One region of the Desulfitobacterium dehalogenans ATCC 51507 genome, then DNA from elsewhere that is predicted to be linked to it. Evidence: riboswitches for the same ligand, from Rfam matches in the RefSeq annotation. Region 1 holds a riboswitch; each other region holds the start of a gene.
What was found. A riboswitch is a leader RNA that binds a small molecule or an ion and turns the genes downstream of it on or off. The one in region 1 is predicted to bind molybdenum cofactor.
Positions count from the first base shown of each region.

Region 1 (8,191 bases):
GGCGATTGAGCATCAACTGCCGGATGAGCTGCCTGATGAAGAGTATCCATTCCTGCTGACCACAGGCCGCAAGCTGCAGCATTACAATATCTCCACTCGTTTCTCAGCTGCGTTGGATGAGCATGCACCTGAGGAATTGGCTGAACTTAATCCTAAGGATGCCCGACGGTTGGGAATTCAGGACGGTGAGAATGTTAAAGTAGTTTCCCGCCGCGGTGAGGTAGTGACCAAGGTCTGGGTAACTGAAAGGGTCCCGCCTGGAGTGCTCTTTATGACCCTGCATTATAGGGAGTCACCGACGAATGTCTTAACCAACGGAGCGTATGATAAAGTAACTAAGACCTACGAATATAAGGTCTGCGGTGTGCGGGTGGAACCTCTGGTGCAATCTGCACAATAAAGGAAACTTGCTTCAGGTGGAGTTTCGACTCCATCTGAAGCGTAGTTGACTTATCCTCTGTGAGGATAGGAATAGGGGAGTGTCCAAGCTTTGTCTAATATGCATAGCTTGCGGCACTCTCCCTTTTTTATTTCAGAAAAAACAGCTTGGTATTAACTAGCTATTAGGGTGGAAAGTAAAAGTTCTTTTATGGGAAGGGCTTATCTGTGTTACAATAAAGCAAAAGACAAAAGTCTGATCATTGATAGATATAGGGAGACATACCATATGGATGCTAATAATGGAGAAACCCTTTTGCCGATAACCGGAATTATCCTGGCCGGTGGGAAAAGCTCTCGCATGGGTCGCAACAAGGCTTTTATTGAATGGGCTGGGGTCCCACTCATTGAGCATACCTTAGCTATCTTTAGTACGGTCTTTGCTGAAGTGATGATTAGCAGCAATCATCCGGAGCTCTATGCTAAATATGGAGTTAAAGTGATCAAAGATAATTATCTGGACCATGGGCCCTTAGGAGGGTTAGAAGCATGCTTGCGGGAAGCTCGTTATGATTATGCCTTTTTTGCCGCTTGCGATATGCCTTTTTTGAGTGTAGAAGTGATTCGATTTATGGCCGGGAAAATTGAAGGGGAGGTTGATATCTTAATCCCTGAGCTTGATGGCGAAATTCAACCCCTCCATGCTTTTTATCACAAAAACTGTCTTCCCATAATTGAAGACAGTTTAAAGGCGAAGCATCTTAAACTGGCAGTATTTATTCGGCAAAACAACAGGGTACGTCATATGAGGGAGAAGGATTTCATTAATTTTCCAAACATACGTCTTTGTTTCAGTAATATGAATACACCTCAAGAATACCTAACCCTGCAACAGCATAATCTTCATAATACTTGACAATAATGTAGACATTCTTTATCGTATTTAAAGGAAACTATAAAAAGCGGCTATTTTATCAGGAATTTATTAAGATTTGTTAATAAAGATTAAGAAATATTATTATTAGAACTCTTTTTGCAATCTCCAAAATAGTGTATACTACAATTAGTTACATTCTTTAATAATTATTCACAGCCGTAGTATAATGAGTAATAGAATACGTTTTGTGCTCCGAAGCTGGAAACCTAAAGTGAGCTATGGTTTACCAGTCGTGCATTCTGCACCGGGTATTATTGGAAACAGTAATGCCTCCCATTTGGAAAGGAGTCTGTAGGGTATAGGGGAACTCCCCGGTTTTACAGACCGTGGGAGTTCTTTGTTTTGTGGAATAATGAACGTGAAGGTGGGGGAAATCTATGCAAGATCAATATCGACGCCAGATCGAATACCTGAGGATTTCCATTACAGATCGCTGCAATTTACGTTGCAAGTATTGCATGCCTCCTGAAGGAGTTCAATGGATTCCCCATGAGTCTATCTTGACCTATGAAGAAATATCACGTGTCATGCGGATTAGTACCTCCTTAGGATTTAGACGGTTTCGCATAACCGGCGGGGAGCCCTTAATTCGATCCGGAATTCTGGAATTTTTACAGAATGCTTCCCAAATTTCAGGGGTGGAGGATCTGATGCTTACCACCAATGGGATACTTCTTCCAGACATGGCAGAAGACCTAAAGAAGGCGGGAGTTAATCGAGTTAATATAAGCCTGGATACCTTCGATGAAGATAAGTTTCGAGAGCTCACCCGTGGTGGGGATATTAAGAAAGTCTTTCAAGGGATACACCGCTCCCTCGAAGTAGGGTTACATCCGGTTAAACTCAACGTAGTGGTTGTTCGTGATTTCAATAGCCATGAACTGCCACGTTTTATGGAATTAGCCCATGACTATCCCGTTCATGTTCGCTTTATCGAATTGATGCCCATCGGAATCAGTTCGGATAAACGCAGTGATTTTGTATCCATCGATGAGATGAAAGCAATATTGGGCTTAGAGGGCCTTAAAGCTACTCGTGACATTCGAGGAGGAGGGCCTGCTGAATATATCACTTCGGAGGGATTTAAAGGTAGTGTGGGCTTTATCAGCGCTATCAGCAAACATTTTTGCAGCACCTGCAACCGTATTCGCTTAACTCCCGATGGTAAGCTGCGCCTATGTTTACACAGTTCCAATGAAGTGGATTTTCGTGAAGTGCTTCGCTCCAACAAGAGTGATGATGAGGTCAGGGATGTTTTTGCCCAAGCGATTTGGAATAAGCCGGCTGAACATCATATGAATGATCAGGCTTGGCAGGATCAACGGATTATGTCCCAGATTGGAGGATAATTATGGAATTGACACATTTTGATGAAGAAGGCCGGGCACGTATGGTGGATGTCTCGGATAAAGCGGAGACCACTCGAGTGGCTACAGCCCGGGGTAAGGTAGAGATGCAACCGGAAACTTTAGAGAGAATCCGGTTAGGGCAGATTGCTAAAGGGGATGTATTGGCGGTAGCCCAAGTCGCAGGAATCATGGCAGCCAAACAAACTTCAAATGTTATTCCTATGTGTCACCCTTTGGCTATTACAGGGGCTAAACTGAATTTTGAAATTGTTCCTCCAGGAACCATAGAAATCGAAGGAATCGTCAAGGTCACGGGGAAAACCGGGGTTGAGATGGAAGCTCTTACAGCGGTAAGCGTAGCAGCTTTAACCATCTATGATATGTGCAAAGCTATCGACAAGACCATGGTCATCGGCGATATCCGGCTCATGGAAAAAACCGGTGGCAAGAGCGGTCATTTTATGCGCGAAGACCATATAAGCTAAAAGATTGGGGAGAAAGATGAATGGCGAAAATTATTGCAGTTTGTACAAGTGAGAAAAAGGGGATGCGGAAGAAGAACGTGGGCGAGGGAATCCTGAAGGTTAATTTTGGTATTGAAGGTGATGCCCATGGGGGAGATTGGCATCGTCAAGTAAGTTTGCTGGCTTTGGAAAGCATTAAGAAGATGCAGGACATGGGGCTTGATGTGGGACCGGGAGATTTCGCTGAGAACTTAACCACCGAAGGAATTGATCTGGTTAGCCTGCCCCTCGGCACAAAACTGAAGATTGGTGAAACCGGCGTGGGGGAAGTGACCCAGATCGGTAAAGAGTGTCATACCCGTTGTGCTATTTATTATCAAGCGGGGGATTGTGTTATGCCGAAGGAAGGGATCTTTATCCGTGTTCTGGAAGGTGGTCCTATTGGGGTGGGAGACACTATTGAGGTGATGGAATAATGCTAAGGGTTGGGGTTATAACAGCCAGTGATAAAGGTGCCCAAGGTCAAAGAGAAGATCTTTCCGGTACTGTTCTCAAGGAATTGGTGAAAGAGATTGACGGCGAAGTCGTTCTCTATGCCATCCTTCCGGATGATCAGGAGCTTTTGGCTCAAACTATGAAAAAGTGGGTGGATGAAGATGGCTTGGACCTTATTCTGACCACGGGAGGTACAGGCTTCTCCTTACGTGATGTTACCCCAGAGGCCACTATCGCCGTTGCGGATCGGATGGTCCCTGGTATTGCTGAAGTAATGCGTTATGAGAGCTATAAAATTACCCCGAAGGCTATGTTGAGTCGAGCGGTAGCCGCCTTGCGCAAGAAGACCTTAATCATCAATATGCCGGGTTCTCCTAAGGCTTGTAAGGAGTGTTGGGCCGCTCTTGTTCCTGCTCTGCCCCATGGAATTCAAATCCTCAAAGGCGAAGCCGGCGAGTGCGCTGCTCCTACTCATCAATAGAGATATTCAGCAGAAAATATTTTTTGAGCTTGTCACCCCTGTCCTTTTCCTGCGTATTCTATAGTAAGCAGAAGTGGAAATGGGGTGATATGGTTTTGAAAACTATTGCTTTTGTTGATTATGAAAATATATGGACAGGACTATTTGAACAAGGTTATGAATTAACTCCGGAAATCCTCATGGAATCCATTCAATTGTACGCTAAACGAAACCACTATGTCCTATCCGCTATTTATCTCTATGCTAATTTTGATCGGGAGGAATTCTGGCGTACCCAGACTTCCTTTGAGAAGACTCATGTATATACGCGTCATGTCTACGGAAAAAGTAATTTCGCCAGCACAGGATTAAGGCGAAATGCGGCGGATGTGGAGCTCATACTGGAAGCGCAGGAAATCTTGCTTACCCGTACCACGACTTTTGATGTATTTCTCCTTCTAACCGGGGATGGAGATTTTTTGCCCTTAGTTCGTAAAATAAGAGCCTGGGGAAAAGAAGTTAAGGTCATCGGCGTGGATGGAAGTATACACCATGAGCTGCAACCCTTTAGTGATTCTGAGGATTTTTTCAGCGAGCTTCTCACTCAGGAGCGGCCACGGGAATATAAAGCAGAAAAGGATCTTGAGCAAGGAATCTTAATCCTGGCTCAGCTTCAGTCAAGTATGGCGTATGTTGCCTCTACCAAAGCAAGGACCGCTCTTTCGGAGCATCTAGGGGCTACCACATCACAAGTGAAAGACCTTATTCGCCATGCTTTAAAAGAGGGGATCCTCTTTGAACAAGAATATGCAGATTCTGGTTTAAAGATCGGTAAAACAAAGATTTATCTTTTAAATCTTGACCATTCTATGGTTCAAGCTGTTCTGGGTTCAGCAATAGAAGAGATTCGCAAACGCTATGAGAAGCTAGGAGTCCTTTGATGATTTTCTGTGTGAAAAGGTATGGGATAATGAAGCAATAGAAAAAGGGATATCTGGCTTTGAGGGGGCGGATATCCCTTTTTCTAAAATGAAATTATAGTTTTTTGCCCAAAGAATGAATAAACCCCCCGGGGACTGGTCAATATAGTGCTTAGTGAATGCAAGTAGAAGCAATGATATTCTGTCAATTTAAGAGTGATGCAATAAGGAGCAGATATAAGGAGAAAATAGAAGGTTTTCGACTGTAAATCTCTTAAAAATGCAAATGACAGGATTTGATTTCTTCATCTACCTTGCATATTATTATAGTATGATGTTAGCACTCAATAGGAATGAGTGCTAACAATAGCAAAATAATATTTTAGTTCTTAAGGAGGGACTTTCTTCAATGAACATTAAGCCTCTAGGTGACAGGGTAGTCATTAAAGCACTCCCTATGGAAGAAAAGACAAAAAGCGGAATCATCATGCCGGATACGGCTAAGGAAAAACCTCAAGAAGGTGAAGTCGTTGCAGTAGGACCTGGAAAAGTGGAAAAGGGAGAGCGCATTGCCCTCGATGTTAAAGTGGGTGACCGCGTGATTTATTCCAAATATGCTGGTACTGAAGTAAAGTATGATGGTCAAGAGTATCTCATTCTTAAGGAAACTGACATTTTAGCGGTTATTGGCTAGGACATACTCTTTGCTTATCTACTTAGGAAACTTGACATTGCATAATGCTTTCTAACTTATCGAGTCTTAAATTTCGGATTTTTAAGGAGGAACTTACAGGTGGCAAAACAAATCGTTTTCAATGAAGAAGCTCGCCGTGCACTAGAGCGTGGTGTTAATGCTTTGGCTGAATCTGTCCGGGTAACTCTCGGACCTAAAGGTCGTAACGTGGTTTTGGACAAAAAATTCGGCGCGCCTTTGATCACCAATGACGGTGTGACCATTGCTCGGGAAATTGAACTGGAAGATCCATTTGAGAATATGGGTGCTCAGCTTGTTAAAGAGGTTGCAACCAAAACCAATGATGTAGCAGGGGATGGAACCACCACTGCAACCGTATTGGCTCAAGCGATTATTCGTGAGGGTTTAAAGAACGTGGCTGCCGGTGCTAATCCTATGGGTATCAAACGGGGCATTGAGCAGGCTGTTGAATCGGTTGTCAATGATATTAAAACCAATGCTAAGCCCATTGAAAGCAAAGAATCCATCGCTCAAGTAGCTTCTATCTCCGCTGGCGATGATAACATCGGCGTTCTGATTTCTGATGCTATGGAAAAGGTCGGAAAAGACGGCGTAATCACCGTAGAAGAAGCTAAAGGAATGACTACCGAGCTTAAAGTTGTAGAAGGTATGCAATTTGACCGGGGCTATCTCTCTGCGTATATGATTACTGATACCGATAAGATGGAAGCTGTTTTAAATGACCCTTACATCTTAATTACCGATAAAAAAATTGGCGCTATCGCCGACATCCTCCCCGTTCTTGAAAAAGTCGTTCAAGCCGGCCGTCAACTTCTGATTATTGCCGAAGATATCGAAGGTGAAGCTTTGGCTACTCTCATTCTGAACAAACTTCGCGGAACCTTTACCTGCGTTGCCGTAAAAGCTCCTGGCTTCGGTGATCGCCGTAAGGCAATGCTGGAAGATATCGCGATTCTCACCGGTGGTACCGTCATTACCGAAGATCTTGGCTTAAAGCTGGAAAACACTACGATTGATATGCTGGGCCGTGCTCGTCAAATTCGCGTAACTAAAGAAGAAACCACCATTGTAGAAGGATCCGGTTCTCAAGATGATATTAAGAGCCGTGTGGAAGCCATTAAAAAGCAAATCGACGAAACGACTTCTGATTTCGATCGCGAAAAACTTCAAGAACGTTTGGCTAAATTAGCCGGCGGTGTTGCTGTAATTCAAGTAGGCGCTGCAACAGAAGTTGAAATGAAAGAAAAGAAACTCCGCATCGAAGATGCTTTAGCTGCAACCCGCGCAGCCGTTGAAGAAGGTATCGTAGCCGGTGGTGGTTGCGCTTTAGTGGATGCTGCCCAGGTTCTCGACAGCCTCCAGCTGACTGGAGACGAAAAGACCGGTGTAGCTATCGTATGCCGTGCTTTGGAAGAGCCTCTCCGTCAAATTGCCAATAATGCAGGATTTGAAGGCTCCATCGTTGTGGAGAAGGTCCGCAATGGTGGTCGTGGGGTAGGATTCAATGCTCTGACCGAAGCATATGAAGATATGATTGCTGCCGGTATCGTTGACCCTGCTAAGGTTACACGTTCTGCTCTGCAGAATGCAGCTTCCATCGCTGCTATGCTCCTTACTACCGAATGCATAGTTTCCGATATTCCATCTAAGGATAATGGCGCTGCGGCTGCTATGGCTGGTATGGGCGGCATGGGTGGAATGGGCGGTATGATGTAGGCTTAAGAAACCCAAAAGCGTAACATAATTAAGTAAAGATATCCATACCCTTGTTGAGTATGGATGAGAATTAGAGGTTTCTCATGAGTTCACTGAACTTGCGGGAAGCCTCTTTTTTTGTTTTCCGATGTTTTTGCCTTCTAGGCATTCTTTAGGCATCTTCGGATGCTTTTAGTTCGACTATTCCGAGGACTTTCATTCTGTTATCATGCGACAGCTTACGAAAACTTGATAAAAGAGCCAGTTCATCCTCCGTTAACTCAACGGGGGATATTTTTTTGTCACTTATTCCATAGATATCATCCAGTCTAATCTCTAAGAAGTTGCAAATATTCAGAAGAGTAGATATGTCGATAGAGTTGGTTCCCTTTTCCCACGATGATATCGTGTTATCTCTTACTCCTAGATGGTTGGCTAATTGTTTCTGGGTTATACCTCTTCTTTCGCGATATTTGCGTAAGTTTTCAGCTACCCTTACCTTAACTGATTCCATTAATAACCACCCCTTTGTGTTAATTATACTTGTAATTATGACCTTAATCAAGATAAACATTCATAAAGTATGAATAAAAGATATTGATTATTCATTATTCATGAAGTAAGATAGTGTTATGAGTTCATAAAGTATGAAGTTAGGGGGTGAGGATATGGTAGGCGAAAATATTAAGCGGTATCTAGAAAACAAGGGTGTTACTCAGGTTTTTTTAGCCGAGAAAGCTAAGATTTCAACCGGAGCTATCAATCAAATGTTAAACGG
Region 1 is NC_018017.1:1,329,946-1,338,136, forward strand. Features, by position in the region: gene fdhF (formate dehydrogenase subunit alpha) at 1-400, shown strand, start outside; gene mobA (molybdenum cofactor guanylyltransferase) at 668-1,294, shown strand; molybdenum cofactor riboswitch at 1,494-1,619, shown strand; gene moaA (GTP 3',8-cyclase MoaA) at 1,693-2,664, shown strand; gene moaC (cyclic pyranopterin monophosphate synthase MoaC) at 2,667-3,149, shown strand; gene DESDE_RS06450 (MOSC domain-containing protein) at 3,170-3,604, shown strand; gene DESDE_RS06455 (MogA/MoaB family molybdenum cofactor biosynthesis protein) at 3,604-4,104, shown strand; gene DESDE_RS06460 (NYN domain-containing protein) at 4,200-5,024, shown strand; gene groES (co-chaperone GroES) at 5,413-5,697, shown strand; gene groL (chaperonin GroEL) at 5,797-7,434, shown strand; gene DESDE_RS06475 (helix-turn-helix domain-containing protein) at 7,586-7,927, opposite strand; gene DESDE_RS06480 (helix-turn-helix domain-containing protein) at 8,082-8,191, shown strand, end outside.

Region 2 (8,191 bases), 900 kb from region 1:
GGGAAGAAATTAAGGAGAATATTTATGGGCCTGAATTTTTGTTAGCCAGACCATTGCTGCAAACTGTGCTTGCTGAAGAGCCCGTTATTCTTCTTATTGATGAACTGGACAAAAGTGATGAAGAATTTGAAAGCTTCTTACTGGAACTTCTTGCCGAGTTTCAAGTCACGATCCCGGAGGTAGGAACCTTTAAGGCCAAAAATTCTCCTATGGTCCTCTTAACCAGTAACAACACCAGGGATCTTTCCGAAGCTTTAAGAAGACGCTGTGTTCACCTGCTCTTAGCTTATCCGGATGTGGAACAAGAAATGAGGATTCTTGCCCAAAGGTGTCCGGAGATTACTACGGCCTTAATCCAGGATGTGTGTGAGTTCGTAGCCAAAATCCGTAAGATTCCTTTACGCAAATTACCCAGTGTATCTGAAAGTATGGACTTCGCCCGGGCTCTCCATATTCTTCGCCAGGAATCTCTCGATATGAAGCAATTGGAAGGTACCCTATCCATACTTTTAAAATATCCCAGTGATTTGGCAAAGCTTGAAGAGCGTTTAAAGGCTTGGCAACAGGAAGCTGCCAGAAGAACTCAAACCCAGAGCGGGGGATATTCATGAATGGACTCAATATCAACGGCTGGCAACTGCTGAAGCTCATCTATGTGCTGCGTTCGGTGGGCATCACTATTACAATTGATCAAGTTCAGGATGCTTTAAAGGCCTTAACTCTGTTTCCGGATCTTTCACCACAACTCGTGCTAAAATCTCTTTTCATCCATCGCCCGGAAGATCATCAGCTTTATGACATGGTCTATGATCTCCTGGCATCCACAGAGTCATCCTCCCCGGATTCAGAGCATACTGCCCCTGGACAATGTACAGGCCCGGACCAAGGAAACACTGGGGATGGTTCCCACCAAGGTATCGGTACCGGGCAAGGAGGAATCACCCTGATCCTTAAATCCTCAAGAGAGTCTTCTCAATCCTCGGCAACCTCTTTTCAAATGCCGGATCTCCACTATTTAATGGGGCTTAAAGGATTCCCTGGTACCATCGAGGAAGAAGAAACTCAGGAGTTTGATTTTGAGAAGCAGGTTAAATTCATTCTTGGACAATCGGGATTTTTGACTTGGTCCAATTCTTTGGAACTGGCTAAAAACCGGGGTGAAGTATCGGAGGACCAATGGCAAACATTCGAAGCTTATCAGGACTTTTGGAATCGTCAGATTCGCCAGGTTCTTTGGCAGGAACGTTTACAGAGCCAAAATCGCTGGGATATTCTCCGTGAAGTGAATTGGCGTTTTAAGCCTTTGAATTCATTTACCGCCGATGAAGAAGGGATGGTCCATCAAGCCCTTAGACAAATGGGAAACAGATTGGCTGTTCATCGAGGATTGAGTAAAAAGAAAGCCTCCCGTGGAACCCTGCGGGTTTCCTCTTTGCTAAAAGAAATGGTTCGGGGCAATGGATCTGTCTTTCGCTTTGAATATGAAACCTATGTCTTAAAGCATCCCGAGCTTATTGTACTATGCGATGTATCCAATTCCGTAGCTCCCTTTTCTCAATTTCTTCTTTACTTATGCCAACGCATCAAATCCCGGTTTCGCAAAGTACGGCTTTACCTTTTTATTGATGGAATCTGGGATATCACCTGTGAAGAATGGTTAATAACCGGTGATTCTATGGCAGAGATCCGTTCCTGGGGCCGCAAGCATTCTTCTGGATTCACAGATTATGGTAAGGTTTTCAAAGACTTTGCCCAGAATGTTCTTCCCGCTCTTTCCACAAAGGGAACCGTGTTGATCATGGGAGATGGCCGCAACAATTTCCGCCCTGCTCAAGCAGAATATTTGCAGGAGATCCAAGAGAAGGTTAAGCATATCTTTTGGTTGAACCCTTTGGAGGAAAAGGATTGGAGCTTACCCGACAATCTTATGAAGGAGTATAGGAGGTATTGCACCCAGGTTTTTCCCTGCCGGAACCTCAGTGATTTATGGCAGATCTCTAAAAAAGTATTCTCCTAAAGAACGATTAGCCAAATTCCCAAGCGCTTGGGAATTTGGCTAAGAGAAGGTTCTTCCTCTTATTTTCCGAAGGAACAATGGGGATAAGTGCATTCCGGACACTCCAGGCACAATCCTCCATGACCGTATTTGGCAATTTCCAGACGAGTAAGCCGCTCACCAGCTAGAATGCGTGTTGCCACAAGGTCAAAGACCGTTTTTCTTGAATACATGACACAGCCGGGTAATCCCATAATCGGGATATCATCCAGGTAAGCCAATAACAGCATGGCTCCGGGAAGAACAGGAGTACCATAAGTGACTAACTCTCCCCCCAAACCTTTGATCGCCGTAGGGGTCAAATCATCGGGATCCACGGACATGCCGCCGGTTACCAGGACCATTTCTGCACCATGAGCTATATGCTCGCGGATGCGTTCTTGGATCATCTCTACATTATCGTCGGCAAAGGTTTGTCCCAAGAGAACAGAGCCCCATTCGGCCACTTTTCCTTGGAGAACCGGTCCAAATTTATCTTGGATACGGCCATGGTATACTTCACTTCCCGTGGTAACCACTCCAACCTTTTTGGGTTGAAGGGGGCGGATTTGAAGAAGTGGTTCCTTAAATTGCCGGGCGATTTCTTCGGCTTCTACAATAACTTTCTCATCAATCATCAGAGGAACGACCCTGGTCCCCGCAATTTTCTGCCCTTTCTTCACGGGACGGTGATTATGAAGGGTAGCGAGGATAATATATTCTAAAGAATTGAGGGCATAGATCCCTTCTTCAGAAGCATAGATTAATCCATCCTCCTCAGCAATTAAATTGACCTTTCCCTCTTTTGTTTCACTAAAGGAAAGACCTGGGCCCGCCACTGCTTTGGCCAGACGCTCTGCTGCTTCATCTTCGTGAATAAGACCCGGAGTCTGATCCCACACAAAAATATGCTCTTTTCCCATACTGAGAAGAATCGGTATATCTTCTTCCTTGATAACATGACCTTTTCTAAAGCGAGCATCTTTTGTTTTTCCGGGGATAATTTGTGTCAGATCGTGCATAAGCACAGATCCGATCGCATCCTGCACTCTAATCTTCTCCATGGGGTTTCCTCCTTTTCTTTGCGGAAGGCATGTTCATTTCTAAACACACCCTGGTTTCAGGCATCTCTGAAACGGCCAAATTCCGTAGATCAATTCGGTAGGAAATATGGCTCGGCTACTCATTATTATAAACCATAACTGGCAATCAGGGAATGATTCACTTTCATAAGAAAATCATTTTTTCCTCGATTTTAAAGGGTTTCTTCAAGGAAATATAGAATTTTGTTCATACATAATACTTTGATGACACTTTTGTGAAAGGAAGGGAAGTATGGCTGGTAATATTCTTAAGTTCGAGATATTTAAAAACAATCCCAACTGGCAGGGACTGCCTGATTCGTTTTGGGAGTACTGTTCTGACCATGGACGGGTTCGCCATTATGCTGCAAAGCAATTCCTTTTCTTTTCCGGAGAAGACGGTAATTCAGTCTATTTTTTACTCAAAGGCCGTATCCAAATTTTGCTCATGAGTGAATTTACTGAGAAAATTTTTCGGATTCTGCAACCTCCCGCATTTTTCCCGGAAGTTATATTAGATAATAAAGTATATCCTTATGCAGCACTCACTGCCGAGGCCTCCGATGTCTTCGTTTTGGATCGAAAGGCGCTACTTCAGTACTTTAATGAAAATCCTTCCGCACTTCTGCCTTTTTATCGAAATATGGCTTTGGATCTCCGCAGAGCTTATCGGCAAATCAAGAATATTGCTCTGGGGGATGCTCGTTCTCGGTTGGGAGCTAAGATCTTCGCTTTAGCTCATGTCCACGGCCAAGAGACTCCTGAGGGAATTCTCATTACGATTCCCCTTACCGCAACAGAGTTGGCAGGAATGTGCAGTTTAGCACGGGAATCCGTAAGCCGCATATTAAGTGAACTGAAGGATTTAGGAATTCTCAAAATGGAGAAGAAACAAATAACTGTCAGCAATTTAGACCAGCTGAGAGGATGGATTCATGAACGCCAAAACTCCTTGTGACTCTTTATAGATTCTGTCGGCGGTCAAGAAAATGAGTGAGCCTTTCCAGCGGAAGGCCATTTTCTATATAGTCTTCAAGGATGCGGCCGATTATACCGGGGAGTTCAGACGTCTGGAGCTTTTCCCGGGACAATCGTGCCAATTGTGGATGCCTTCCCAAACGCCCGCCAAGATGGAGAGTCCAGCCCGATTCCCCGGGAAGTATTTTGCCTGTTTTACATGAGCGCACACAATCCCCGCAACCAATGCACTTACTTTCATCAAATTCCAGCCTTCCCTGCCAAGACAGAGCACCTTCTTGACAGGAACGGCAGCAGGCTTGACAGCCCGTACACCTTGCCTCTGTGAACTTGGGCATAAGAAAGCCCGTTAGCCCTATATCTTTGATTTGGGGCTGAGAACAGGCGTTGGGACAACCGGCTATGCTTATCTTCGGCAAATGATGATAATGAATCACCGGAAACTTTTGGTTCAGATGAGAAAACAAATCCATACTCTTTAGAATCTGCTCTAACTGTTGGTATAAAAAAGACCAATCCTGAGCAGATTTACTGCAATTTTTCCGACAATGTTCCAGAACAAAGCCAGGGTTATCGATCATTATGCCTCCTCCATTACTGCACATTTAAACTTATTGTACCATCCACAGGCTGTGGTTTTGTGTTTTGGGTCACACTTCTTAAGTTCACAACAGCAAATAAAAAACATAGCCATGTGACTATGCTTAAAGTATAATTTGGTGTTGCTAAGCCTTACCCGCTCCTGCGTGTTCGGGGATATGCCTACCTTTCCTCTCCGAAATCAATAATCCTGCTAACGTAAGTACAATCCCAAATACTGAGGCTCCGGTAATTCTTTCACGAAGCACAATAACGGCAGTAATAACGGTTATGACGGGAACCATATAAATATAAACGCTGGTTTTCACTGCACCCAATAGTTTAACCGCGGAGTTCCATGTTACAAAGCAAAGCGCCGATGCCCCCAACCCTAAAAACAGGATATTGAATAGGTTAGTCGGTCGTGTTAGTTCAGTTATGTCTGGCTTGAACCCAAATATGATTAAAGCGGGTATCATAAACACCAACCCATAGAAGAAAATTCTCCGTGTTGCCTGAATGGTGTTGTATTGAAACCCGCTTATTTTCTTTGTCAGAACAGAATAGGCGGCCCATACCACGGCAGCTAAAACGCCCAGTATATCTCCCAACGGATTCAGTTGCAGGTTGTTGCCTCCGTTAAAGCTGATGAGGATAATTCCGACAACCGCAACGCTAAAACCCATAAAAAACCGCACTCTCAATTTCTCGGTATCTAAAAACAGATGAGCAAATATGGCGGTAAAAAACGGCGAAATTGAGACAATTACCCCTACATTGGATGCGAAGGTATAAGTCAGTGCCATATTTTCAAGCAAGAAATACAGTGTAACCCCACATAAACCAGCGGCGGCGAAATATAAATCCTGTGTTCTTTCCCTGATCTTGAGCCTGTGAGGATAAGCGAGAAGCAAGACAAGAAAACCAATCGCAAACCTTAAAAACAGTATTACAATGGGTGTAATTGATTCTAAAAGCAACTTGGTGGATATGAACGTTGTACCCCAAATAAAAATCGTAATCAATGCCAACAAATGTCCTTGAACCTCTTTTTTTGTGTCCATGAAAACCCTTTCCATTCAAAAAATCAGCTTTGAGAATCCTTAAAAATGCTCATATATTGTTTTGGGGTTAGCCCTATAAACTTTTTGAAAAAGTTAGAAAAATGGCTTTGATCGGTAAACCCGGTCGATAGCGCCACGTTAATTGGCAACATCCCCTTCTCCAGCATTTTCTTTGCTTTATCAATCCGTATCGTTTCCAAATAGCTATAGGGGGAGATGCCTTTTTGCTTTGTGAAGGAACGAAGCAGATAGTATTTACTCAGCCCAGTCAAATTGCATAAGTCAGCCAGGGTGATAGTTTCCATGTAATGCTTTTCCAAGAATTCACAGATAGCCCTTGTTTCCGTGCTTAGTTTTATATTTTCTGCCGGTACTGTCTGCTCTGTATACTCTTCTATTAGCTGCTCTAAAAGGAAGAAAAATAGTTCCTCTTTCCTGAAATCTTTTTCTTCCTCCATAAGCATTTGGTGCAGCTCCCGGAGTATAGAAACCAATTCGCTATGAAAAACGACTTGAGTGGTAAAATAGGGCAAATACTCTTTCCCTGTTATTTCCAAGACCGCCTTACTCATAATTTCCGGCTGGATATTGATACAGCGATAATCCAATGTTTTGCCATCAATTTGTTCGCACGTATGATTGTCGCGGGGATTGAAGATCAGAAGATCACCCGGCTCAATGGTATATTCCTTATTTTTGCAGGATAAAAACCTCTGACCTTTTTCAATAAACCCAATCACATAATACTCATGAAAATGGTTGGGAAACTTCTGCATAATCCCTTGAAAATGATAGGCTTCAACTTTCAATTCAGCGTCATATTTTACGATTCTCATTTCCTGTTTCATAAAACTTATCCTCCTTTCTCAGTTATCTGATATTTAGTGTACCACAGGCGGCAATGGCGTTCTTGTATGATATTGCTCTAAATGAACGCCGAAAACAAAAGCCGGGCTCCCACCAACTCTATGGAGGGAATCCGGCTTTTACGCTCTTTATGATGATGGTTAGGCTTACAATTCAGCAGGTCCTTCCAGGAGAGCCAGAAGCAATTGTGCAGCTCCCTCAATATCCCCTTGATCCACAGTTTCCGAGGGACTATGGATATAGCGGGTGGGAATGGACACGACCCCGGAAGGGATTCCTCCCTTGGTCAGATGGATAGCCCCGGAATCTGTACCGCCATATTCTAGAACCTCCCATTGATAAGGAATATGATTCTGTTCAGCGGTTTGAGCCATCCACGACTTAATCTTGGGGTGGGTAATCATAGAACGGTCAAATACTTTAATCGCTGCACCATATCCCAGCTTCACATCCATAGGGTGGGACTTGGGGGTGTCCCCCGTTCCGGTAACATCCACAGCAAGGGCTAAATCGGGTTCCAGGGCAAAGGCCGCGGTTTGAGCACCACGAACCCCCACCTCTTCCTGTACTGTAAAGACAAAATACACTTCATGCAGAGTTTGGAGACGTTTCAGCACTTCGATAGCGATAAAGCATCCCACCCTGTCATCCAGAGCTTTTGAGGTAAGGCGCTTTTCTTGTTTGTGGAAGCGTCCCACAAAGACAGCGCTTTCTCCTACCTGAACCTTAGCTTTACTTTCCTCAAAGGATGCGGATCCGATATCGATATAGAGCTTATTCAGCTTTAAATCGCTTGGTTTTTCAAGTTTTTCTACCCCGATGGTTCCAATGACTCCATTTTGAAACTCAACCCGGCGGTGAGGTAACCCCTGAATTGAGACACCGCCAATAGGGGCAAAACGCAAAAAACCCTTCTCATCAATATGAGTGATCATCACCCCGATTTCATCGGCATGGGCTGCAATCATAATTTTTTTGCCTGTTCCCCGACGTACTGCAATAAGGTTTCCCAAGGCATCCGTGTTTATTTCATCACAGTAGGGACGAATTTCTTCAGCAATAAGGGATGTCACTCTTCCTTCAACACCCGATGGACCAAAGCATTGGGTTAATCGCTCCAAAAGTGTATAATCCAAAGGTTTGTGATCGTATGGCATGGAATGTCCTCCTTTTAATTCCTTCAGGGACTGGGTTCAATGGAAAGAAAACTCGTGAGGAATAGCCTTTAAGATACCGTCCACTAAACCCAGGGCATTCTCAATATCCTTTTCGGCCAAGACAGAAACTGTGGAGTGAATATACCGGCAGGGAATGCTGATGGCGATGGTGGGAATACCTTCACGGGTCAGATGAATTCTTCCAGCATCATTTCCCCCGCTATGCCCTCTGCGCAATTGATAAGGAATGCCCATCTTTTCTGCAAGGTCGATCACTTGCCGGAGAAGTTGCGGCCGATATAAAGTGGAGCTATCCATGATGGAGAGTGCGGGACCTTTTCCCGGTTCTGTAACCCACTCCCCTTCTTCTACTTCCATCATATGGGCAGATACAGTTCCTTCAAGAACAATAGCAAAATCCGGCTGGAC
Region 2 is NC_018017.1:2,228,148-2,236,338, forward strand. Features, by position in the region: gene DESDE_RS10795 (AAA family ATPase) at 1-611, shown strand, start outside; gene DESDE_RS10800 (VWA domain-containing protein) at 608-2,017, shown strand; gene DESDE_RS10805 (molybdopterin-binding protein) at 2,077-3,099, opposite strand; molybdenum cofactor riboswitch at 3,092-3,228, opposite strand; gene DESDE_RS10810 (Crp/Fnr family transcriptional regulator) at 3,371-4,075, shown strand; gene DESDE_RS10815 (4Fe-4S dicluster domain-containing protein) at 4,080-4,676, opposite strand; gene DESDE_RS10820 (DMT family transporter) at 4,821-5,738, opposite strand; gene DESDE_RS10825 (AraC family transcriptional regulator) at 5,762-6,586, opposite strand; gene DESDE_RS10830 (M42 family metallopeptidase) at 6,752-7,762, opposite strand; gene DESDE_RS10835 (M42 family metallopeptidase) at 7,799-8,191, opposite strand, start outside.
Region 2: another riboswitch for molybdenum cofactor. It lies ahead of DESDE_RS10805 (molybdopterin-binding protein); the one in region 1 lies ahead of moaA (GTP 3',8-cyclase MoaA).

Region 3 (8,191 bases), 2.0 Mb from region 1:
AATCCCACGGCGCAGATTGTATTTGTTAATGGAATCACTGGACAAGGGGCGTTTATACTTTCCAAGCATCTGCAACAGGCACGGGACATTGGAACTACACGGGATATGAAATTACGATTCACGACACCAGCAGCAGTCTGCTCCTATTGCACAGGTGAGACAAGGATCGGGGAATCCTATCAGATGGGAATGATGAAGAAAATGGAGTTTGGAAAACGATGAAAAGTAATGATTTTGTTCAACTGGTCCACAGCAAAAGCCTGGGGGATGTGCTGATGGAGTACCCTATTGGGGCTGACTTTCTGGTCAATCTGCGTTTGGACGGTATTGCCAAAGAACTCCCCTTGCTTGAAGCATTACAGGAGGCAGATGAGGAAATTCTTGTGGAATTCGGGTTGGAATCTTTTGAAGTCGTGCAAAGCTTTTGCCAATTTCTCGAGACATTTTCACTGAGGGGAAGTGCCCGGGAGGCCATTTCATCATTGACAATTCACGGAGGATACAACAAATTAAAAGAACCTGAAGCAATTAGTCTCACCATTTATCCCGGAGAAATTATCAGTATTGTGGGTCCCACCGGATCGGGAAAAAGCAGGCTGCTCAATGATATTGAATGCCTGGCTCAAGGGGATACCCCTACAGGCAGAATAATTCGGATCAATGGGTCTGAGCTGGATGATTCTCAACGCTTTGAGATGGAGGGGAAACTGGTGGCCCAGCTGTCTCAGAACATGAACTTCGTTATGGATTTAACGGTCCGTGAGTTTTTAGTAATGCATGCGAAGAGCAGGATGACACCCCATGCGGAGGATGTGATTCGGAGATGCTTTCAGTGTGCTAATGATCTGGCGGGGGAGAAGTTTTCAGAGGAAACAAAGGTAACTCAACTCAGTGGGGGTCAGTCAAGGGCGCTGATGATTGCTGATACTGCTTTTATCAGCGAGTCTCCCATTGTACTGATTGACGAAATTGAAAACGCAGGAATCGATAGGAAGCAGGCAATTACCCTTTTGGCTAACCGGGAAAAAGTTATTTTAGTATCCACCCATGATCCCCTCTTAGCCTTGAGTGCGGATAAACGCATTGTCATTAAAGACGGTGGAATCGCTAAAATCATCGATACCACGGAGGAAGAAAGGGAGAGTCTCAAAACCATAGAGAAACTGGATAATGTTTTGGGCGAATTAAGAAACCGCTTGCGTTCAGGAGATTATATTGCTGAGTTGCCGGCTTGGACTGTTAACTGATAAAAGATGAGACCATTGTGAAAGGAAGGCAGACTATGTGGGAAATCTATGATGCCATGATTAACGGGATTCCGGAGGACTACCTGGTCGATGAGCTGATATGCGGAACGACCCATTCCATGATTCGCAGCGGGGATGGTGGGGGGCTCGGTCCCAATCGTCTCTATGAAACGAGAATGCCTATGCTTACGCAAAACTTATTAGGCCTTCCTCTGCGAGAGGTAGCTGCTTGTGTTAAGTCATGGAATTATATTGAAGCTTCTATTGGTTTGGCGGCGATCAACGCTTATTACAATAATCCTCAAGTGGCCAGAGAAAATGGTGTAGTATTCTCGGAAGCCAAAAGAGTTGAGGATCGCATGAATGACCCATTTATTATGTCTCAGAATGAAGTGAAGGGCAAAAAGGTTGGAGTGGTGGGGCATTTCCCCCATCTGGAAAGCCTTCTGGAGCCGATCTGCGATCTTTCTATTTTGGAGTGGAGTCCGGAGGAAGGGGATTATCCCATGCCGGCAAGTGAATTTATTCTTCCGGAGTGTGACTATGTCTACATTACTTGTGCTTCTGTAGTGGATAAGACGTTGCCGAGGCTTCTTGAATTGTCAAAAAACGCAAAACGAACCACTTTGGTAGGGCCGGGGACCCCTCTGGCACCGATACTCTTTGATTATGGGCTTCAAGAACTTTCGGGATTTATGATTAAAGATAATGCCCGGGCTTTTAGAATCGTAGCCGGGGCTGAAAAAGTGAAGATATATACTACGGGACAGAAAGTGGCGATAAAAAAATAAGCAGGGAGGGGCAGGGGTGAATTTCGAATGGAATGAAAATACAGTAAGATGGTATGAAGATGCTGAAAGGCATACCGGCTTTTTCAAGAATATCGCTGAGTTGGTGGGGCCTAAATTGGCAGAGTACTCTACTTTATGTGATATTGGCTGTGGAATAGGGATGGTCGATTTAGAACTGAGCAGATACATTGACCGCATTACCTGCATAGACATTCATCCTTATGCTATTGAGACCCTTAAGAAAAGCATTCAGACAAGAAATCTTACCAACATTACCCCTTTAACGATGGATTGCAACTCCATTGAGGAGTGCTGGGATGTTATTTTCATCAGCTTCTTTGGCAGCCGTGAGCTGGAACAATTTTTGTCACACTGCAAAAAGCTCATTGCGGTGGTGGGTAGAAAGAGTCAAGCTGAGCTCTATCCCGAAAAGTATCGGAGATTCCAGAAAAACACGGCTAAAGAGGTTGAGGAAGGATTAATCCGCAAAGGAATACCCTATTCTCTCACCGAAACCGTCTTTGAGTTTGGCCAGCCCTTTCGGTCTGAAGAAGAGGCCCGGAATTTTGTTAGGACCCAATCCCATAATATCAGTCCTCATGATTTGGAGAATTTTATAACAGAGCGCCTTGTTGCAATAGGAAAAGGAGAATTTTCCCTCTATCTTCCGCGCCAAAAGCCCATAGGGGTATTTGAAATTGAAGGGAAACTATAAAGGCTATGCACATCTTTTTGATCGGTGAGATTCAAGTGGGTAAAAGTACGATCATTGATAAAACACTGAGGATTTGCAATGTAGCGTACGACGGTTTCAGAACCTACTTTGGCCCCGACAGAGGTTCTCCGAACCAGCGGCTTTATATGACTTCTGCTTCGGGAGAGAAGGTTTATCAGGAAGAGAATGTTATAGTCCGTTTTCGGGAAGAGGGTCTTCCACAAGTCCTTACGGAGCGGTTCGATGGTTATGGTGTTGAGCTTATTCATTTGGCTAGAATCAAAGCTCAACTCATTGTGATGGATGAATGCGGCAGCCAGGAACGCAATGCTTTTGCCTTTCAAGAGGAAATTTTGGAGGCTATAGCAGGCTCTATTCCTATACTTGGTGTGATAAAGCAGGCTAGCAACGGTTGGACAGATCAGATAAGGTATCATCAAAACGTAAAGCTGATTTCTGTGAACGAGGAAAACCGAGATGCCTTGCCGGAATACATAGCTTCACATTTGCTTCGGTACTTTTAATTCAATCTATCTCTTCAATAATTTGAAGCCTATTGAGACGTGACTAAAATCAATATATAATAAATCATAATATGGAGTAGTGTGTTCTAGTTAGTTTTGATCGAGAAGAAGTTTATAATTGTCTCCGAGCCGAAGCGACCTAAAGAGTAATCCATGGTTGGTCGGCCAGGGCGATATGCCCTCGGGTATACCCAGAAATGGATATGCCTTCACGTTTGAAAAGGAGGTGGATTCCCAATGAAGATAGCGATTATAGGCGGATATAATTTCGAGAGACATAGCAAATCCATAGGCAAGTTAAATAACATAGAATTGCGCTTCCATGATGGTGTGCCGAGAAGGAACAACAAAAAACTGTTGGAAAACATCATAAAAGGCGCAGATTGTGTGATTATCGTGCAAATGGTTTGCTCCCATCTCAGCATGTGGGATGCAAAAGATGTAGCTAGAAAGTGTAATAAGAAAGTATATTACTCCCAAGCTAAGGGGCTTGCCTCAGTTTTGAGTTTGATTGAAAAAGAAAATGAGATCAATACAGCATAGATTGACAAAACGATTAAGCCGTACTATAATTATTTCCAAATTAAATTTTTTCGTGCGATGATGAGAGGAAGATCCGTGTATCCCTTAAGCGAGTTTGGAAGAGGTGGAAGCCAAACGGGTAAGCGAATCAGGGCACTTGGAGTGCGTGTTAAAGAAGGAGGATCTCTTGGCTTTCCATGAGATCAAACAGGGTGGAACCGCGGGAAGAATACTCTCGTCCCTGTAGCAGAAGTGCTACGGGGGCGAGAGTTTTTTGACATATTAGCTGCCATGTCTCTTTTATGGGGCAGCTTATCCTTCATCTTCAACCCTCGGGCGCTTCCAATGCGGCTTCAGTTTAATAAAGTCCAAAAAAATTAAAACAGGAGGTTAATCATGAAATTTCAGGACATGATTCTTTCCCTGAACCAATTTTGGGGGGAGCAAGGATGCATCATTGCCCAGCCTTATGATATGGAAAAAGGTGCCGGAACATTTAATCCCAACACTTTTTTGCGTGCCTTAGGGCCTGAGCCCTGGAAAGTGGCTTATATCGAGCCTTCCCGTCGTCCTACAGATGGACGTTATGGAGAAAATCCCAACCGTTTACAGCATTATTTTCAATACCAAGTCATTATTAAACCTTCACCGGATAATATTCAAGAGCTCTATCTGCAAAGTCTGGAACGCTTGGGAATTAACCCCAAGGAGCATGATATTCGCTTTGTCGAAGATAACTGGGAATCCCCTACTCTTGGGGCTTGGGGGTTAGGTTGGGAAGTCTGGCTGGATGGCATGGAAGTCACTCAGTTCACCTACTTTCAACAATGCGGGGGGATTGACTGCAAACCGGTTTGCGCTGAGATTACCTATGGTCTTGAGCGTTTAGCTATGACTATTCAAAACAAAGAGAGTGTTTATGATATTGAGTATGTGGGAGATATCACCTATGGAGATATCTATCTTCAAAATGAAATCGATTATTCCCATTACAATTTTGAGGCAGCCGATGTGGAAGCCCTTCAAACTTGGTTTGATATGTATGAGAAGGAAGCCGTTCAGATCGTAGAGAAAGGGCTGGTTCTTCCTGCTTACGATTATGTCCTCAAATGCTCCCACACTTTCAACCTCCTGGATGCTCGCGGGGCCATCAGTGTGACGGAGCGGACGGGCTATATTGCCAGGGTGCGGAATTTAGCTCGTCTTTGCGCTCATGCCTACGTCGAGCAACGTGAAAAATTAGGATACCCCTTACTCAAAGTACAATCTGGAAAGGAGGCCGAATAAGATGGCTAAAGATTTTCTGCTAGAGATCGGTACGGAAGAAATCCCGGCGAAATTCGCCCCCGGTGTGCGGAACCAACTTCGGGAGCAAGTTCAGAAATATTGTCAGGAGCTGCGCCTGGATTATCAAGATCTGAAGGTCTACACTACACCCCGGCGTTTTGCTGTGCTTATTCAAGGCCTGGCCGAAAAACAAACAGACTTTACGGCAGAAGTCAAAGGGCCTGCAGTCAAGGCAGCTTATGATGCCGCAGGAAATCCCACTAAAGCGGCTCAAGGCTTTGCCCGTGGGCAAGGGGTGGAAACCAAGGATCTTTTTGTACTGGAATTAAACGGAGTGCCCTATGTCTATGCCCGGAAATCTGAGATTGGCCGGCCCACCTTTCAATTACTCCCCAAGCTTTGCTCAGATCTGATCACCGGACTTCATTTTCCCAAGCCTATGCGCTGGGCCGACCTGGAGTTCCGTTTTGCCCGTCCGATCCGTTGGATTGTCGCTTTATTTGGGAGTGAGGTCATTCCCTTTGAGTTTGTGGGATTGGAATCCGGAAAAGTCTCCCGGGGGCATCGTACTTTAGGGGGGGCTGTAACCCCGAACACCCCGGCAGAATATGTGGAAAAAATGCAACAAGCCTTTGTTATGGCGGATCCGGAGCAGCGTCGTCAATCCGTATTGGAACAAATCCATGCCCTCGCCGAAAAAGTAGGCGGAGAAGTAGAAAAGGATGAAGATCTTTTAGATGAAGTAACCCATATCATTGAATATCCGACCGCCCTGCTCGGTGAAGTGGCTCAGAACTATATGCATCTTCCGGAGCCTGTTATCACCACTCCTATGAAAGAACATCAACGCTATTTTCCCATCCGGGATAAGGAAGGGAAGTTGCTCCCCTATTTCATTACCGTACGCAATGGGGATGATTATGCCCTGGAGAAAGTAAAGGTCGGGAATGAGAAAGTTCTCAAAGCCCGCTTGGAAGACGCAGCCTTCTATTATCGTGAAGACCAAAAAACACCTCTTGCCGAGTTAGTCGAAAAGCTGGATAAGGTCACCTACCATGAGAAATTAGGCAGTGTCCGCCAGCGGGTCGACCGGGTTCGTGCTCTTTCCAGGGAGATTGCAGCACTATTAGGCATGGAAGAAGAAAAACAAGCTTTGGCTGAACGGACCGCTCTTCTGGCCAAAGCGGACCTGGTAACGTTGATGGTCTATGATTTCCCTGAGCTCCAGGGTATCATGGGAGCGGATTATGCTCGCATCAGCGGTGAAAAGCCTGAAATCTGCACAGGGATTCTCGAACATTATCAGCCGCGTTTTGCCGGGGATGAATTGCCGAAATCCTACACCGGGCAAATCGTCAGTGTGGCAGATAAGCTGGATGCTATCGTGGGCGCCTTTGGAATCGGGATTCAGCCTACCGGATCTCAGGACCCCTATGCCTTGAGGCGCCAAGCTCAAGGGGTAGTAGGGATCATTCTGGAAGCAGGTTGGGATATTCCATTGGAACGGCTTATTACTACCTCTTATGTGAGCTTTGTTTATCAAGGAATACATCTTCTCCCTTTGGTCGACCTTCAAAGCGCTCTGCAGGATTTCTTCCAACAACGGCTACGTTTTGTTCTTCAGGAGCAAGGGGTGCGCTACGATACTCTTGATGCTGTCCTTGCTCATGGCAGTAATCATATAACAAGAGCGGCAAAGAAGGTCCAGGTTCTGGCAGAAAAACGGGAAACAGCGGGATTTGTTCCCTACTCCCAAGCCTATATTCGCTGCTTAAACCTCAGCAAAAAGGCTCAAACCCAGCCTTTGGATACTAAGGCTCTTGTCGATCCTACAGAAATTGCCCTGGCTGCAGGTCTCGCCCAGAGAAAGGAAGCCTTCGCCGCTCTGATTGAAAAAGGTGAATATGAACAAGCCTATGCTCTGGCCTCCGAACTCATCCCTATGATTGAAGCACTATTTAACGCCGTCATGATCATGGTGGATGATGAAGCCCTCAAGCAAGCTCGTTTAGCCCTCCTCAGCCAATGCGTCACCATTCTCGGTTGCCTGGGGGATCTCAGCCTCTTAGCTTAATTGAATAAATCATCTTCGGCGTTTTTGCATAATTCCAGCAGAGCGCCGTTATTTTTTTTTCAATTGGATAATATAAGTTGAAGGAAATAGAAAAAATGTGTGGAATATTTATCTGTATTATGTGAATTAGTATGTCACATTCGACCTGTATAACGAATATATGGTTACACGAGTGAGAGATGAAGAGGTGAAAAGGGTTGGAGTTTACGGAACGTCAAGCAAGAATTGTAGAAATCGTAAAGAATTCAAGCCCAATTACCGGGGAACAAATCGCTGCAAAGCTTGATTTGACACGAGCGACCCTGCGTCCTGACCTGACAATTTTAACGATGGCAGGTGTTCTCGAAGCCCGACCGAGGGTGGGATATTTTTATAAAGACAAAAAGAAAACATCGCCCTATATGGAACGACTTCGCCAGCTTCGGGTGGGAGACTTCAAATCCCTTCCTATATCTATCCGGGAAAACATCAGTATTTATGATGCTATAGTGACGATGTTTACACAGAATGTAGGAAGTCTAACCGTTGTTGGGGAAGGCCAAACTTTAAGAGGAATGGTGTCCCGGAAAGATTTGCTTAAGTCTGCCTTAGGTAAAACTGATCTTCAACAGGTTCCCGTGAGTATCATTATGACCCGGATGCCCAATATTATTATGACCACAGCGGATGAACCGGTACTAGAAGCAGCGAGGAAGTTAACTCTGCACCAGATTGACACATTGCCTGTTGTGGAAGCCTTTATAGACGAAAAAGGCGAGGAGCGCTATGAAGTCATCGGCCGTTTTACCAAGACGAACGTCACGAAATTATTTGTACAGATTGGGTCATTAGGTGCTCAATAAAGCTCCTTTTTGACCTAAATAATTGACCTTGGAGGTGTGAAGTGGCTAAGGAAATGCCTGTTATATACATAATCTCAGATGCTTTGGGTGAGACAGCTGAATACGTCAGCCGGGCAGCGGCAGCTCAATTTTCAGGGATTCGAACCAAAATTCGCAAGGTACCCTATGTGCAGGATGAAGTTCATGTGG
Region 3 is NC_018017.1:3,622,844-3,631,034, reverse strand. Features, by position in the region: gene DESDE_RS17590 (GTP-binding protein) at 1-222, shown strand, start outside; gene DESDE_RS17585 (ATP-binding cassette domain-containing protein) at 219-1,247, shown strand; gene DESDE_RS17580 (DUF364 domain-containing protein) at 1,283-2,038, shown strand; gene DESDE_RS17575 (class I SAM-dependent methyltransferase) at 2,055-2,753, shown strand; gene DESDE_RS17570 (nucleoside-triphosphatase) at 2,759-3,277, shown strand; molybdenum cofactor riboswitch at 3,388-3,519, shown strand; gene DESDE_RS17565 (DUF2325 domain-containing protein) at 3,515-3,820, shown strand; gene glyQ (glycine--tRNA ligase subunit alpha) at 4,196-5,086, shown strand; gene glyS (glycine--tRNA ligase subunit beta) at 5,088-7,160, shown strand; gene ccpN (transcriptional regulator CcpN) at 7,358-8,002, shown strand; gene DESDE_RS17545 (pyruvate, water dikinase regulatory protein) at 8,044-8,191, shown strand, end outside.
Region 3: another riboswitch for molybdenum cofactor. It lies ahead of DESDE_RS17565 (DUF2325 domain-containing protein); the one in region 1 lies ahead of moaA (GTP 3',8-cyclase MoaA).

Region 4 (8,028 bases), 110 kb from region 1:
GAAGAGAGCTGGCTCAGGGCAAAAATCCTCGTGATGTCAAATATGCTTTAGCGGAGATCATTACCCGGCTGTATCATACTGAGCAGGAGGTTATCCAGGCCAAGGCATTCTATGATGCTGCCTTCAGCAAAAAGGCTATTCCCGATCAGCTCCCTGAGCTTGGAGTGAAGGCCCAAAGCCGGCTGATTGAGCTTATCCCCCTGCTTGTACAAAAGGGTTTTGCCACCAGCAACGGAGAATTCAGACGCTTGGTTCAGCAAGGGGGAGTACAGCTTAATCAGGAGAAGATTGAGGATTTGGATAGAGTTCTAGCCGACGGCGATGTCTTAAAAATCGGTAAAAAACGCTTTGTCAAAATTGTGTATGACATGATTCAACCCGCTGATAATCCGGCATTTCACAAGTAACCTCCAGATTCATTCCTTCCAGTACCCTGGTCACCTGTTTGCGCTTATCGACCACATAAGCCCCTTCCCCATGTTTTTCAAGTTGTTCCGTCAGGTCGGAACTCATGGTCAGACAGATATCGGGATTGGCTGCCAGGATATTTTCCATGAGCAGTTCGCTGTCCGCGCCTTGGAATGGTTTCAGATCTTTAATCTGCGGTGTGAACTTGTACTGATATTTTTCCCAGCTGGGGCTTTTGACAAAGGAAGGGGAACCTTCGTTAGCGATTCTTTCCCCAGCGCTCAGGGTTTCCACAAAAGCGTTAAGGACACCGATGGAACCGATGGTCCCCACCGTTTTAACTTCCGCAGGCAGAGTGACGGTGCGTCCTGCCATATCGGTGACGGTGCGTTCCGTTGGAGCAGCTTCGCCTCCTGCCGCCGGCGGATTTGAGGAGGCCGGAGTGCTTTGTCCGCAGCCGACCAGGCTCACGGCAAGCATAGCGGCCATGAGCAATGCAAAAAGTTTTGTTTTCAGTTTCATGATACCTCTCCTTTTTTATTGTTCATTATTCATAACCGGGATACACACTTTCATGGTGGTATCCGTAGAATCCAGCCTTGCTTCAGCCACGCAGACCGGCGTGGAGTAAAGCCTGGTCAGATTCCCGGTGGTTACGACATCGTCAGGATGCCCTTGAGCCATGATCACTCCATCCCGCATGAGGACTGCTTTGCTGCAGGCCAGAAAGGCATGATCCGGAAAATGGGAAGTCATTAAGATGGCATAGCCCTGCTCGGCTAAGGTTTTAATGACCTTGAGCATTTTGACCTGGTTGTAATAATCCAGATTGGCGGTGGGCTCGTCCATGACCAGGATTCCGGCCTGCTGGGCAATAGCCCTGGCGATCAGCACCATCTGCTTTTCCCCGCCGCTCATCTCATTAAAGGGATAGCTTCGCATATGCAGAATTCCCATCTTCTCCATGGCTTCTTCAGCCAGTTTTCGGTCCCGGCTTGAGGGCCGGGCCCCCAGGGCCAGATTCGCCACCCTTCCCATCTGCACGATCTCTGCCGCTTCATATGGAAAAGCTACAGTGGTAGCCTGGGGAACATAAGCCATCAGCTCCGCCCGCTTTTTAGGGGGAATTTTATTTAAATCCAGTCCGTTCAGGGTAATCCTGCCCCTTTTCATTTTATGGAGAGAAAGGATGCACCTGAGCAGCGTTGTTTTCCCGGTTCCGTTAGGCCCCAGCAGACAGAGGATGTCATGACTGTTCAGCTCAAAGGAAATATCTCTAAGGATGATTCGCTCAGGCTGGTAATAAAAGCTTAGTTCTTTGACGCTCAGCATCAAGACCACCCCTTTTTCACTCTGGACAGGAGCAGGACAAAGACGGGAGTCCCCACCAAAGCAGTCAGTACGCCAAGGGGGAGTTCAACTCCCTCCACACCGCGGATAATATTATCAATGATCAGCAGGAAGATTCCCCCGATAAAAAAGGAAGCGGTAACCAATTTGGAGTAGTTGGCACCGGTGAGCATCCGGGCAATATGGGGTACGACCATGGCCACCCAGCCGATAATCCCGCAGATGCTGACCGAACAGACGGTCATCAGGGTGGAGCTACAGACCACCACCAGCTTGACCAGGGGTACATTGACACCCATAGTGGCCGCTTCATCTTCTCCGACAGCCAGAGCATTGATCTGATGACGGAACAGGAAGATGAGGGCCATGGAGAGCAGCATAGCCGGCAGCATGAGGAGAACATCCTGATTGGCCCCTTTGCCCAGTCCCCCCATCAGCCAGAACGTAATGGCCGGCAATTGGTTCTCCGTATCGGCTAAAGTCTTGACAATCGAAAGCAGGGACTGGAATAGACTGGAGACAACAATCCCGCCCAGGATCAGGATCGTAATCGTCTGCTTCTCAAAGACATAAGCGATCACATAAGCGGCCACCACGGCAATCATCCCAAAGGTAAATGCCGGGGTCTGAATCTGCCACCATGATCCATCGTTGATCATGGCCAAGGCCGCCCCGAAACCTGCCCCTGCCGACACTCCCAAAAGGTCCGGAGAGACCATGGGATTTTTAAACAGGGTCTGGTAAGAAGCACCGGAAACGGACAGGGCCCCTCCCACCAGAATACCGAGGGCAATCCTGGGCAGGCGCACCTGGAGGACGACGGTTTCCAGGGTGCTATCCCAATACTGGGGGATCGGCAGGAATTTGGAGAGGATAATATCCAGAACCGTCTGGGGGGGAACGGATACCGCCCGACTAGAAATGAGGCGAAAAAAAGTACCACCGTCAAAGCGACCAGCACCATGATTTTCACTGCGAAATACTCACTGTTTGTGTGCTTCAAGATTGATTCTCCTCTATCACTGAATGAAGTCTCGTTCAAAGATGCTCAGACCCGCAAATCAGCTCCACTTCAACCTCTTCCCCGGCTTGATATTCGGAAATACCGATGGGTGCGATCAAAAGAGCGTCCATTTGCAGCAGAGAATCGGGTAGGTTTCGGTCCCAGCCATGGGAGTTGCTTCATAGCCCCCTTCTTTCCTATCCAAAATCAACCTGAAATAAAATTCATAATCCGGCCGCTTATGAAGGGGCTCAGTTAAACGGACTTTAAGCTTCGGCCGCCGGGGGGCCGTCAGCCCATAATTATGATGGATCAGACCGGATACACACCAGTCCATGGCTAGAAAGGTGGCAAAAGTAGGTCCGGGCATATTGATCACCGGTTTCCCACCGATCATAGCAATACCCACCGGCCTGCCGGGAATAGCCCTGATACCGTGCCGGAAAAGATCGGCCTTTTTCTCAAGGAGAGCGGTATTGAAATCCTCAGCGCCTTTGGAGGATCCGCCATTGATCAAAACTAAATCCGCAACGTTCAATGCCTTATCCAGGGCTTCCGCCAATTCCTCAGGTTTATCCTTGATGATCGGATAACAGGTCACCTCCGCTCACCATTGCCGCAGCAAGGCACTTACCATCAGACTTTTGCTCTCGATGGTTTGACCGCGCTCCGGTTTGATTCCTGCATGGATCAGCTCACTCCCGGTGGGTATATAAATGACTTGAGGCTTTCTGATAACTTCCAGGTGATAAATTCCGCCCAGAGCCAGCATAGTCAGATGCAAAGGGGTCAGCCTGACATGAGCTTCCACAATCGGGTCCCCCTGACGAATCGCTGTCCCTGCCGCTCCTACACAATCCCCTTTTTTAAAGGTAAGACCCTTAGCCAATGCCAGTCGGCCCTCGCTGTCATAGTAAATCTCCTCCACCGGGATGACCGTATCGTACTCATCAGGAAAATCATCCCCGGTATCCGCCTGAACATAGTCAACACCTTTCACCCAGCCTGAAGTATCCGGCAGGCCGTTGCTAAAATCATTGGAGCGGACCGCGATTCCAGGCACCGAATACAGCTCCAAAGCCTCTGCTCGGGTGACAGGTAAATGCTTTTTTTCACTCATATCTGTATCTCCTTTTCGCTTAGCTTTATTTTTCATTTAATCGCTCCAACTTAATATGGTCTTTTCAAATTCCTCGCCGATGAAAAGGGGCATATCCTGCCAATGAAGGAGGCTGGATATCGCCGGATGGGGAAGGCTATAACCCTTAAGCCCGGCTGCGGCAGGAAGGCCGAGAATCAAGGGATCGGCGATCATCCTGGTATAAATGCCGCTTCTGAGAAGCTTAATCAGCTGTTTCTCGCTTTTCAGGAGGAGATCCCCAGGCAATGCCAATTCCGGCTCCAGGCCAAAAAAACTGGCTACGGTAATGCTCTGCCCACAACCGGCTTGCCGGAGAGCGGCCCGAAGGGAATTGGCCACGATCTGATCTCCGATGATCAACAAGGCTCCCGCTTTATCGGCCACCGGCAAATCTCCGCCGGCTTCTGCCACGGCGCCCTTGATAACACGATTTTGCTTATCCGCCGCCGTCTGACGTAAAGCCTCCAATACAACCCGGCTGTGCTTCATCCCCAAAGGAGCTGCAGCTACATAGGGAATACCATAGTTTGTGTAGAGATACCGGGCAGCCGCCCAACCAGACTGGGATACCACCAGATTGACCTCCGCAGAAGCGGCACGCCGAACCTGATCCAGCTCCGTCTGCATCCAAAAACTGCCGTTAATCCGGAAGCCGTTATCTTCCAGAAGACGAATCAGATCCCTACCGTTATCGTTGGCCGAGAAATCCAGCGGAGTCAGGCCCAGAATATTTACATGTTTGGAAGCTGTTGAGATTCCGGAAACGGCGAATCGTTTGAGCAGTTTTAAATGGGCGGCAGAAATTCCCTTGTTGTAATAGGAAAATCCCGTGGTAGCAAAGCCTAGTGCCGCAAAACCACTGCGCGCCTCAATTTCCCGGGCGATCCCGTTCATATCCCTGCCGATGATCGCCGGCACGGGGCTGCCCGGCAATGAATTCCGGCTTGAGCTTCTGCGCCGCTTCAATGGTCTGGCTGATCAGCCGTTCTTCATCCCCGAGCACAGCTTCAATGGTTCTCAGATTCGAGCCAAAGGTACTGCGCGTGCTTTCCGTCCAGCGGGGTTCATCTTAGGTGACATAATTGCGGGTACAGCATGAGGCGTCATCAATGATGATCAAACAGTTCAGTTCAAGAGCGTGGAACAGGCTCCGGAATAATCACTGGAAAAAGGCGGGAGATAGATGGCTAACCGTTCCATGGACGCTCGCTCCCCTCATCTCTGTTCACCTTCAGGTCTCCCCAATCCGCTGCCCTGGCGACAGCTTCTCCCATAAGCTTCATCAGCTTGCGAATACCGTGAAACCCATAAAAGGACTCATCATTAAACACATCCACAAAATACCTGGCCTTCAGCAAAAAGGCTCCATCATAACCGATAGCCATGTACTCCTGGTCCAAACCATAAATAGGAAGGGGGATTGAAATAATAAGGAATGTCCAGCTTTTCCGCCATGCTTTGAGCAGCAACCAAGCCCATGGGCACTAGTACCAGGTTCAGCCGACTGGCCGCCATCTTTTGATATTCCTCAAACGTCCGACAAGCAAAAAGCTCCCGTACTCTCTTAATCCCCCAGTCCGCCAAAAGGTCAAAGAGCTCGCTCTCCTGATCAAGAGAAACATAATTGCCGATTAGATTAATACCTTCGTCCTTTTCCTCGGTGTATTCCAGCAGCTCATACATCTGATTATGCTTGCGCATGCCCTGGGATATTTTTTCATCGGCCGCCACGGGATTGATATGGCAGACTGTGAAATGATGTCCGAGAAAACGGCTTTTGAGCTCTCGCAAAAGTGCTTTTTCATCGGTACCCAGGAAATCATCGATACAATTAAAGTAAAGCACAAAGGCCTTAGGCGCCGGCTCAAGCACCTCCAGAAGCTCTTCCACCGCAGCCGATATTCTCAACATATTGTCCGGAAACCGCATCCTCTTCCCCGATATATAAAAAGGAGAGAAACTCTTTTTCCCCGTTTTGCAGGGCACGTATAGCGTTGCGGCGGCCGCAGGCCGTGGGGCATATATGGAGACTATGGCTCTCCGGAATGCGCAGAATAGTCTTAGGTCTGCTCCGGTTGGGAATATAATTGAGAAGATTATTTTGCACCCCCTTACTCATGACCGCATACCTCAATGAAATGCCGGGCCAAAGTGCGGTAACTTTGAGCGATCTCCGTTTCGGGAAATAACTCCATGACTGTCTTGCCCTGCTCTTCCCCTCTCTGTATCTCAGCCGCCCGGGGGATAACGGAAATGAGCTCACCCTGGGTTTCCGCCGATAGCTGCTGCACCAGCTCCATCTCCTTGTCCACATTGCGCCGGTTCAGAATCAGCCCCCCGTAACGGGCATAATCCCGGTTGCGGAAATTGGCCAAAGCTGCGGCGATATTGGACGCTGCGTACATGGACATCATCTCTCCCGAGGTAATTATAAAAACCACATCCGTATATTCTCCCCGCAAAGGCATGGCGAACCCGCCGCAGACCACATCCCCCAGCACATCGTAAAGCACAATATCCGGTTGGTAGACTTCATATGCCTTCATTTCTGCCAAGGTATCAAAGGCGGTGATAATTCCCCGTCCGGCACAGCCGATACCCGGCATGGGACCGCCGGCTTCCACACAAAGAACTCCGTTATATCCCTCTTGCACAAAGTCCCCCACCTGCAGGTCATCCCGTTTGCTGCGCACCAGCTCCAATACGGTTTGAATGGGCCTCCCTCCGGTCAACATTCTTGTGGAATCCGCCTTGGGATCGCAGCCGATCTGCATCACTTTATAACCCATCTCACTCAAGGCTACCGCCAAATTGGATGTGGTAGTGGATTTGCCAATCCCTCCTTTGCCGTAAATAGCTGCTCTGATCATTTTTTATGCACTCCTTATCCGGTGGAATTTCTCCCGCACATTCCTGCCGTTATTTTGGTTCAAATTTGACAGCAGTCAAATCAGTTGGCGACTACGCTGCCTGATCTGTTCGCCATAGTTTTCTCCTATAAAGAAAAAAGCGGCTTGCCTTTCTAAAAGCAAACCGCCCGATAGCGAAAACAACAAAAGCCAGAGCCGACTCTGTCAAATTTGTCCTTTCTGCTTCCTTTTCATAAGTGAAGGCCAGCTGGTTTCCTAACTGACCCCGTGAGCGGTTTGCTCAGGCTCTTCCGTCATGAGAGATTCTTTTAGACGAATGAGCTCGGAAACTATTCAGTTTTGTCTTTATGCTAATAATCGGACAATCCGAAATTTTAATTCCCGATGTTTCTTCCCACAAACATAAATAACATAAATCAACAGAAAAATAAACATCTTGATTTTATTTTACATTATATCTAGTTATGTTAGGTTATCTTCCGCCCAGTTATGCAGCAGCCTCAAAGCACTACAATCTCAGTAAACATCAATCCTGTCAGCTCGTGTCTTTGATAGGCTTCAACAAATCTTTCAGAGCAATAGATATTAACACCGTAGCCCTTGGCCCTGAACAGATCTATTCCATTGAGAGACTCCCCCCTCAAAAAAAGGCTATCTCTCGATTCAATCCGCTCCTTGCTCTCGGCAAGGTATGTTTCATAGCCGCATTCCGAGCAACTATCGAGCAGAATAATGTTTGATTTTCTATAAAGTTCGGCGCACACATCAACATGAAGTTTGTAATAGGCAGGCGGGACTGTGGGTATTTTATTGACCCGGGTACCATGGCGCCGGAGCTCCTTAAGTTGCATATCAGTTAAATCATTGAAGGATAACACAGGGGCTTTCTCTAGTCTATAGCCCGTAATCTTTTCTCTTTCCAGAACGTCTTTAGCTTTCTCTGAAATATGATTAATATAAAACCAGAGAAAATCAGGATAATTATCATTAGACAAAACAATAGGGGTATCTGTTCCAAAGTCATGCATTACGCTTTTTTTCCATTCTCTCTGGCATTTGGAGCAAAGAATCCATTTTCTTGGCCATTCGGTTACACTTAACCCATAGGCGTATTTTTTCTTGTTTCCTTCATCAATTTCTAAACAATAATATCGCATCTCATCACCTTCAATATATACTTTATGGACATCAACCATTTCTGGTGCTCCCTATAAGTTAAGCTTCTTAAATAATAAAAAAGAGCCGATGAATTCGGC
Region 4 is NC_018017.1:1,438,813-1,446,840, reverse strand. Features, by position in the region: gene tyrS (tyrosine--tRNA ligase) at 1-407, shown strand, start outside; gene DESDE_RS07005 (TroA family protein) at 352-930, opposite strand; gene DESDE_RS07000 (ABC transporter ATP-binding protein) at 946-1,740, opposite strand; gene DESDE_RS06995 (FecCD family ABC transporter permease) at 1,740-2,633, opposite strand; gene DESDE_RS22470 (molybdopterin-binding protein) at 2,877-3,362, opposite strand; gene DESDE_RS22465 (molybdopterin-binding domain-containing protein) at 3,369-3,881, opposite strand; gene DESDE_RS06985 (nitrogenase component 1) at 3,918-4,868, opposite strand; gene DESDE_RS22460 (hypothetical protein) at 5,090-5,287, opposite strand; gene DESDE_RS22455 (nitrogenase component 1) at 5,271-5,813, opposite strand; gene DESDE_RS22450 (hypothetical protein) at 5,767-6,021, opposite strand; gene DESDE_RS06975 (nucleotide-binding protein) at 6,014-6,772, opposite strand; molybdenum cofactor riboswitch at 6,980-7,112, opposite strand; gene DESDE_RS06970 (double-CXXCG motif protein) at 7,273-7,968, opposite strand.
Region 4: another riboswitch for molybdenum cofactor. It lies ahead of DESDE_RS06975 (nucleotide-binding protein); the one in region 1 lies ahead of moaA (GTP 3',8-cyclase MoaA).